Regions from separate parts of the Flavobacterium sp. LK-23 genome, predicted to be linked through region 1. Evidence: riboswitches for the same ligand, from Rfam matches in the RefSeq annotation. Region 1 holds a riboswitch; the other holds the start of a gene.
What was found. Region 1 has a riboswitch for S-adenosylmethionine ahead of AC3Y25_RS00790 (homocysteine S-methyltransferase family protein). Riboswitches for the same ligand answer to the same signal wherever they lie in the genome.
Positions count from the first base shown of each region.

Region 2: it holds a riboswitch for S-adenosylmethionine, as region 1 does, so the genes downstream of both, AC3Y25_RS06035 (redoxin domain-containing protein) here and AC3Y25_RS00790 (homocysteine S-methyltransferase family protein) in region 1, are expected to answer to the same signal.

Region 1 is NZ_JBYUVT010000001.1:197,604-202,299, reverse strand. Features, by position in the region: gene AC3Y25_RS00795 (NAD(P)/FAD-dependent oxidoreductase) at 1-481, shown strand, start outside; SAM riboswitch class I at 992-1,108, shown strand; gene AC3Y25_RS00790 (homocysteine S-methyltransferase family protein) at 1,444-2,448, shown strand; gene AC3Y25_RS00785 (hypothetical protein) at 2,471-2,998, shown strand; gene AC3Y25_RS00780 (hypothetical protein) at 3,036-3,524, shown strand; gene metH (methionine synthase) at 3,745-4,696, shown strand, end outside.
Region 2 is NZ_JBYUVT010000003.1:83,515-88,210, reverse strand. Features, by position in the region: gene AC3Y25_RS06045 (PAS domain-containing sensor histidine kinase) at 1-840, shown strand, start outside; gene AC3Y25_RS06040 (response regulator) at 843-1,298, shown strand; SAM riboswitch class I at 1,515-1,615, shown strand; gene AC3Y25_RS06035 (redoxin domain-containing protein) at 1,855-2,847, shown strand; gene AC3Y25_RS06030 (aminotransferase class V-fold PLP-dependent enzyme) at 2,931-4,403, shown strand; gene AC3Y25_RS06025 (cupin domain-containing protein) at 4,565-4,696, shown strand, end outside.

The DNA of each region.
Region 1 (4,696 bases):
TTCTGTAGAAAAAGTACAGGAATTAAAATCAGCTGGAAAAATCAAATTAATCACTCCAGCAGAAGTTATCGGAATCAATGGTGCTGAGCATGTTGAGTCATTAGACATCGAAGAAAACGGCGCACACCGTAAAATCGAATGCGATTATTTCATCCCGCTTTTCGGATTAACACCAAAATTAGGTCCAATTGGAGACTGGGGATTAGAAATTGAGAAAAATGCAATTAAAGTAAACAATGCATTAGATTACCAAACTAACATTCCGGGAATCTTCGCTATTGGAGACGTAAATACATACCCAGGAAAATTAAAGTTGATCCTTTGTGGTTTCCACGAAGCAACTTTAATGTGCCAGGCTGCATACGGAATCATCAATCCAGGTAAAAAATACGTATTGAAATATACAACAGTTTCAGGAGTAGACGGTTTCGACGGAACACGTAAAGAAGCTCCAAAAGCAGTTGTGAAAGCGATTGTTTAAGTTGCTAAGATTCTTAGTTTCTAAGACACTAAGATTTTATAAAAAAAAAGCTCAAACTTTTTTAAAGTTTGAGCTTTTTTTTATAAAACATATTCAAACATAGCCAGTGGTTTCAACCACTGGAACACAACGTATAGACACAACGCACAATCAATTTACATGATAACAAAACAAAACAGATTATCACAATACGTTTCCCGTGGTTGAAACCACGGGCTATATTAGAAAAACAGGTTTAGCTTTTTTATTAATCCCAGAGGGATGACATATTTATAGAAAAGAAATTATTCGTTTGGGCAAGAGCTCAGCGGAGCGAAATATATTTCGCTCCGCTGGAGCTCTTGTGTTGTGCTTGTCTTTTTTCTATAAATATTATGCTCCTCTGGAGCTAAATCACGTAAAAGATAAAAACTTAGAATCTCAGTATCTTAGCCTCTCAGCAACTTCAAAAAAAACATTTGCAAATAGAAACCCTATTTCATACCTTTGCACTGTTCTTAAAATTATTGTCAGTTATCACGAAAGGCGGAGGGATAGACCCGATGAAACCTTAGCAACCCTTTATCATAAAGAAGGTGCTAAATTCTACTTTATACGACATTTTCCAGTATTAAAGATAGATAACACAAATACATACTCGTATTTCTCAAAACTTTTCTCGATAACATATAATATTTACTGAAACAGATTCTGTATCAGGAGCGAATCATTGGCGCATTTTTGCAGTCAATAGTTCCCGCTTTTCGTTGCAATCATTTTGTCCGCCGCGGCGGACAAAATAATTTCCACTTCAATCGGGGCTAAGGAGCCAGCAATAGTGCACTTTTGGAATTAATGTGAAAAAAATATCCGAAGCAAACCTAACAGGTTTTTAAAACCTGTTAGGTTTAAACTTCACAATCATAATAAAAAAAACTTAGCATCTTAGAACCTTAGCGTCTTAGCAGCTAAAACAAAAAAACATGGCAATTACAATTCAAGAAGCAATAAAAAAGAATATCCTAATCCTAGATGGAGCAATGGGAACAATGTTGCAGCGCTATAATTTCTCCGAAGAAGATTTCAGAGGAGAGCGTTTCAAAGATTTCCCGCATCCGTTAAAAGGAAACAACGATTTACTATCCCTAACACAACCACAAGCAATCCGCGATGTTCATGCCGCTTATTACGAAGCTGGTGCTGACATTGTAGAAACCAATACTTTCTCTGGAACGACAATCGGTATGGCCGATTATCATATGGAAGATTTGGTTTACGAGTTAAACTACGAATCGGCAAAAATTGCAAGACAAGTAGCCGATGAGTTTACTGCAAAAAAACCGGAAAAACCACGTTTTGTAGCCGGTTCAATCGGACCGACAAACCGTACAGCAAGTATGTCTCCAGATGTAAACGATCCAGGTTACAGAGCCGTAACTTTTGACGATTTGCGAATTGCTTACAAACAACAAGCAGAAGCTTTAATGGATGGTGGATGCGATTTACTTTTAGTAGAAACGATTTTCGATACACTGAATGCAAAAGCAGCACTTTTCGCAATTGAAGAAGTAAAAGAAGAACGAAACATCGATATTCCAATCATGGTTTCGGGAACAATTACAGATGCGTCTGGAAGAACACTTTCTGGACAAACTGTAGAAGCGTTTTTGATTTCAGTTTCGCATATTCCGTTATTAAGTGTAGGATTCAATTGCGCTCTTGGGGCCGATTTGTTGAAACCATACTTAAAAACATTAGCACATAATACAAGTTTTAATGTTTCGGCGCATCCAAACGCAGGATTGCCAAACGCTTTTGGACAATATGATGAAACGCCAGAACAAACTCAGGCTTTCATTAAAGAATATTTAGATGATAATTTAATCAATATTATTGGCGGTTGTTGTGGTACAACTCCAGATCATATTAGATTAATGGCTGAAGTTGCGAAGGATTATAAGCCTAGAGTGGCACCAGTAACTGTATAGTCTAATTTTTGAAATATTAAATATGAAATTTAAATATCTGGTTTTATTAGTTTTTCTTTCAACTTTACTTACGCAATGTGCTTCGTCAGCAAGCATCGAAGGAATGACAGTTAAAGATTATAAAGCCGAAAAGAAAATTGGAGATAAAATTTTCATTAAGTCTGTTACAGGCGGAAAAAAAACAAATCCTTTATGGACATCTAAGATTTCTAATGAAAATTTTGGAGAAGCATTTAAAAAATCTGTTATTGAATCGGAAGTATTTTCGAAAATAGATTCGATTGCAAATGATGAGAATTGGGTTCTTGAAATTAATTTGATTTCTGTTGATCAACCTTTTTTTGGTATGACCTTTACGGTCAAAACTACAATAGAATATAAATTGTATTATCAAAATAAATTGAGGTTCAGCAAGAATATTAAACAATCTGGAAGTGCTACAACATCAGATGCCATTTTAGGAGTAAAAAGGTTGCGATTAGCGAACGAAGTGTCGGCAAAAAATAATATAAATGAGTTACTCCGATCTTTAAACGAAATTTCTTTATAGATAATAATTTTAAATGCTTAAATGAAGAACTTATTGAATGAAGCAATTACGAATAATAGTATCAGTATTTGTCCTTTTTGGTTTGCTTGGTTTCGGAAGTAAGAAAAAAGAGAAGCCATCTGATTTTTATTTTGTAATTAACGATGGTAGATGTGATGCTTATAATTCTCAAAACAGTACTTTTTCTCGAAAATATTCAGAAGGAGAAAGAGTTACAAAAATTGAATTAACAGAAAAGGAAAAAGAAAAAATATATTCATTGATTCAGAGAAGTAATTTTTTGAAAATGCCAATGAAATTTGAACCAAGAGGCGAAATAGTAATTAAGGATCCAAGCTTTACAAGAGTAATAGTTGCTAATGTAAGTGGAGAAAAAAAATGGGTGAGTTATAATAATGGATGGACAAATACTTTAAATGAAAAAAAAGCGAAACCTTTTTTAGATTTATATACTGAGATTTGGAATGTCTTGTATAAAAAACAAGAAGTAAGAGGAATAGATAAATCGGATATTCATTTTAAATAATTGAAGAAAAATAGAGTTCATTTTGAAACCGAATCTGCGTGAGGGATAGAAGTGAAAAGCCCACAGCCTGACGAAGGAAGAGCGAGGACTTGTAATGGATAGCCCGGCCCAGAGGGACACGCCCAAATTAATAAAAGATTATAGGTTTAAACACCTAAAAAAATATAGAATAAAAAACTCAGAATCTAAGCATCTTAGAATCTTAGTAACTTAAAAAGAAATGACAGAAAAAAGAAGAGACCTTGTATTATCAGGATTAGAACCGTTGATTATTACGCCCGAAAGTGTTTTCGTTAATGTTGGTGAGCGTACGAATGTAACAGGTTCAAGAAAATTCCTAAGATTAATCAAGGAAGAGAAATATGACGAGGCACTTGATATTGCGAGACAACAAGTAGAAGGAGGAGCACAAATCATCGATATTAATATGGATGAGGGAATGCTTGACGGTGTTACTGCGATGACTAAATTTTTGAATTTAATTGCTGCAGAACCAGATATTTCGAGAGTGCCAATTATGATCGACAGCTCGAAATGGGAAATCATCGAAGCAGGTCTAAAAGTAGTACAAGGAAAAAGCGTTGTAAACTCGATTTCGTTAAAAGAAGGAGAAGAAGCCTTTATTCACCACGCCAAATTAATCAAACGTTACGGAGCAGCTGCTATTGTTATGGCATTTGACGAAGTGGGTCAGGCGGATAATTACGATCGTAGAGTGGAGATTTGCCAACGTTCGTATGATATTTTGGTAAATAAAGTAGGATTCCCTCCGCAGGATATTATTTTCGATTTGAATATTTTCCCAGTTGCAACAGGAATGGAAGAACACCGCCTGAATGCTCTGGACTTTTTTAGAGGAACAAAATGGGTTCGTGAGAATTTGCCACACGCACATATCAGTGGTGGAGTGAGTAACGTTTCATTCTCGTTTAGAGGAAATGATGTTGTTCGTGAAGCGATGCACTCGGTGTTTTTGTATCACGCAATTAAAGAAGGAATGACGATGGGAATCGTAAATCCAGAGATGCTTACGATTTACGATGATATTCCGAAAGACTTATTAGAACACGTTGAAGACGTAATTTTAGATAGACGTGACGATGCTACTGAAAGACTTTTAGACTTTGCAGAAAATGTAAAAGGCGAAGTAAAAAGCGATGAAAAAGCGATTC
Region 2 (4,696 bases), on a different contig from region 1:
AAAGCGCTTCCTATTAGAGATAAAGAAGGCATCATTACCAATTGGTTTGGTACCTGTACAGATATTCACGAACAAAAGTCGATTACTGAAAAACTTGAGATTTTGGTAAAAGATCGTACTAAAGAACTGCAAAGATCTAACGACGATTTACAGCAGTTTGCGCATGTTGCTTCGCATGATTTAAAAGAACCGGTTCGGAAGATAAAAACTTTTTTAAGCCGTCTAGAAGATCATATGTCAGGACAGTTTGATGAATCTTCATCAAAATATATTGAAAGAATTCATGTCGCGGCAGATCGAATGTTTAATATGATTGATGGTGTATTAGCCTATTCGAAAATGAATGCCGATTCGCAAAAAACAACAATAGTCGATTTAAATGAAGTTATTAAAAATATAGAAACCGATCTTGAAATTGCGCTTCAAAATACAAATGGCACCATTTATTTTGAAGAACTTCCCGTTATAGAAGGCGCTTCTGTATTGTTGTATCAGCTGTTTTATAATCTTATTAATAATTCTATTAAATTTGCTAAAGAAGATACTCCGCCAGAAATACGTATTACAGCAACAGAACAAATTGAAGAAGGCAACAGAATTGCGATTATTACAGTAGAAGATAACGGAATTGGTTTTGATCTTGATCAAACAAGACGAATTTTTGAAACTTTTACACGTTTAAATTCTAAGGATCGTTATGAAGGAACGGGGTTAGGTTTGTCGCTTTGTAAAAAAATAGCCGAACGTCACGGCGGAAGTATTACGGCCACAGGAATTGCTAATAAAGGAGCCATTTTTATTATAACATTGCCAATTGAGCAAAAAGTAAAACACATTTAAATATGCAAGAAAAGATGATTTTATTGGCTGATGACGATCAGGATGATGCAGAAATGTTTTGCGAAGCATTGGCAGAAATAGATGAAAGTATTGTTTGCTATTGTTCAGAAAATGGTAGCGGTGTGATAAATACGCTGAAAAATCAGGAGAAGATTCCAGAAATTGTTTTTCTAGATTTAAATATGCCAGTTATGAACGGCTGGGAATGTCTGAAGCAATTAAAATCGGAAGAACGTTATAAAGATATTCCTGTAATTATGATTTCTACTTCTTCGTACAGAAATGATATGGATACGGCTGCCAATCTTGGAGCAGTCTGCTATTTTGTAAAACCAAATAATTTTGACGACTTAAAACAGGTTTTGAGATTAATTACTTCAAACCTTGAAAATGGGCTAAAAGAAGCTTTTTCAAATCTTGAAAATAATAAATATTTACATGTCTTTTGTGCAGAATGAAACTGTGTTTTCTTTTTTTGAAAAGTAAAACGTATGAATTTATTTTATAAAAAAAGCATTTGCCAAAAAGTATATTTTGTTTTAATGTGTTGATTTTTAAAATTTTAAATTGTACTAAATGATCTTTTTAATAAAAAAAGTAAAAAAAAGCATTTTAAACTTGACTAATTCGGTAGAATTAATATATATTTGTATCACAGAAAATTTATATAATGATACTTATCCAGAAAGACTGAGGGAATAGGCCCATTGAAGTCTTAGCAACCTGTTGCCGAATAAGGTGCTAAATCCTTCCGCTGTGTGCGGGTAGATAAGAAAGATTTCTCCGTAAATCTGTTTAAGATCATCCAATTTAAAATCTTTATTATGAAAGCAGAATACATTTTGTACGCTAGTTATGAACTCTTGAATTCCATTTTTGAAGAAAACAGTTTTGCTTTTTTCTGAAGGCTTAAAGACTAGTTTCTCTCCAATTTCTTTTATAAACAACAATAACGCTAATGATTTTTTTCATTGGCCTGAAATTCTTTTGTCTAATCTTAAAACTAAAAATAAAATGAAAAAAATACTATTAGGTTTTGCTTTGCTTTTTGGAGCTTTTCAAACTCAAGCGCAGGAAAATAATTTACAATTAAAAGGGACTGTTGTCGATACAGTGGCGCAATATGTTTACCTGCAAAAGTTTCACAATAAAATGTTTACTACAATTGATTCGGCAAAAGTAAAAGATGGAAATTTTAGTTTTAAAACAAAAGTAAAAACACCAGAATTATATGGATTGAGCGTCAATACAGAAAGTTCGCCCTTGTATGTTTTTCTTGAAAAAGACCCAATTACAGTAAAACTGAGTCCGAAGAAATATTATACCGCTTCTGTAGTTGAAGGTTCGGCTTCTCAAGATTTGTTCGAAATCTATAAAAAGAGCAAAGATGTAGAAATCAGCAAATTCATAACCGAACAGCCAAAATCTATTGTTTCAGCTTATGTGTTGTACAGAAATTGGTCTTATAGATTAACGCCAGAGCAGATTACACAAAATATTGCTTTGTTGGATAAAAGTCTTCAAAATACCACTTACGTAAAAGAATTAAAAGAACTGGCTATTGTTTTAGATGGATTAGCGGTAGGTAAAAAAGCCCCTGATTTTACAGCCAATGATCCTGACGGAAAGCCAGTTCGACTTTATGATAATTTAAAAGGCGGGTATACTCTAGTTGATTTTTGGGCTTCATGGTGCGGACCATGCCGAAGAGAGAACCCAAATATTGTAGCAGCTTACAAAGAATTTCATGATAAAGGATTCAACATTGTAGGGATTTCTCTAGATAAAAAGAAAGAAAACTGGGTTAAAGGAATTCAAGATGATAATTTAACCTGGACACACGTTTCTGATTTGCTTTTCTGGAACAGTGCTGTTGCTAAATTATATGGTGTAAGAGCTATTCCAGGAAATTATTTAGTGGATTCTAAAGGAATAATCGTTGCGAAAAACCTGCACGGAGAAGAATTACAAGCTACACTAAAAACGCTTTTAGAAAATAAAATTTAATAAAGAACACGCAATCTTGTCATTCCTCGAAATGACAAAAATTGAGAAAGAATACATATTAGTTAATTTAAAATGATAAGGAAATGAATGCGATTGAGCCAACAACAAAACCAACAGAGCCTGAATGTTACTTTTCTAAATTTAGAGAAAATACAGTAGGAATTGATCATACTTTCGAATCGGTTTACGGAGAACAAAATTTAGTGTACGCAGACTGGGTTGCCAGCGGAAGATTATACCATCCGATCGAAGATATAATGCTCAATAAAATTGGTCCAATGATTGCCAATACGCATTCACTTTCAAGTCAGACAGGAAAAACCTCTACTTATGCCTATCAGCATGCAAGGGATATTATTAAAAAATCGGTTAATGCCAATGATTCGGATGTTTTGGTAACGACAGGAAGCGGTATGACAGCAGCTTTATCAAAACTGCAACGCATTATGGCACTTCGAACAAAATCGGAAGAAGATAGACCTGTGGTTTTTATTACGCACATGGAACATCATTCTAATCAAGTTTCGTGGTATGAAACCAATGCTGAGGTAGTTATTCTTCCGCCTGATGAGAACAATTTAGTCGACCCAAATGTTCTTGCTGAAGCAATTAAAAAATATGCAGACAGAAGTTTAAAAATAGGTTCGTTTACGGCTTGTTCGAATGTTACGGGAATTATTACGCCTTATCACGAATTAGCCAAAATCATGCACCAAAACGGCGGACTTTGTTTTGTGGATTTTGCAGCTTCGGCACCTTACGTCCAAATCGATATGCATCCAAAAGATCCAGAAGAACAATTGGACGCGATTTTCTTTTCACCGCATAAATTTTTAGGAGGACCTGGAACTTGCGGTATTTTGGTTTTCAATGAAAAATTATACCAATCTGATTTTCCAGATAATCCTGGCGGAGGAAATGTAAAATGGACTAATCCGTTGGGCAAATATTGTTACAGTGATGTGATAGAAGTTAGAGAAGATGGCGGAACTCCGGGTTTTCTACAGGTAATCAGAACAGCATTGGCTTTAGAATTGAAAGAGCAGATGCGAGTAGAGAAAATCAAAGAAAGAGAAAAAGAATTGCTTGATCTTTGTTTTTCAAGACTTCAAAAAATAGAAGGTTTATCTATTTTAGGAGATTTAACTACAGAACGAATTGGTTGTGTTTCTTTTGTGATCGAAGACATTCATTATAATTTGATTGTTAGACTTTTAAATGACCGTTTCGGAATTCAGGTGCGTGGCGGCTGGTCATGTGCGAGTACTTATGCGCATTATCTGTTCAATATCAACGATAAGAAATCGGCAGAAATTACCAATGAATTATTGCAGCGAAATCAGACCAATAAGCCGGGTTGGGTGCGTTTGTCACTGCATCCGATTATGAGCAATGAAGAGCTTTTTTATATCTGCGATGCAATTGAAAAAGTAGCTCTGAATAATAAAAAATGGAAAAAAGATTATGAATATAATCCGGTTTCAAATGAATTTGAAAATCCGGAAATTAAAGATACCATCGCAAGAGAAGTAAACGAATGGTTTAAGTTAGATTAGTTAGTAGTAAACCTAACAGGTTTTCAAAACCTGTTAGGTTTTTAAATTGCTAAATATTCCGTAGGAATATCTCGTCGGTAGAAAAAAATGGTTGTGTTTTACGTTGTGTCCTGTAGGTACACCTGTGTAATGGCAGAAAATTAATAATGAAGATAAATTAAATGAGAGCAATACCAAGAAGAATTGTAACAGGTTTACGAGACGGAAAATCGATTATAGAGCAAGATGAAATCGTTTCGAACGTATCGGAACATTTTCCAGGATTAATTATTTCAGATATCTGGTCGACAGAT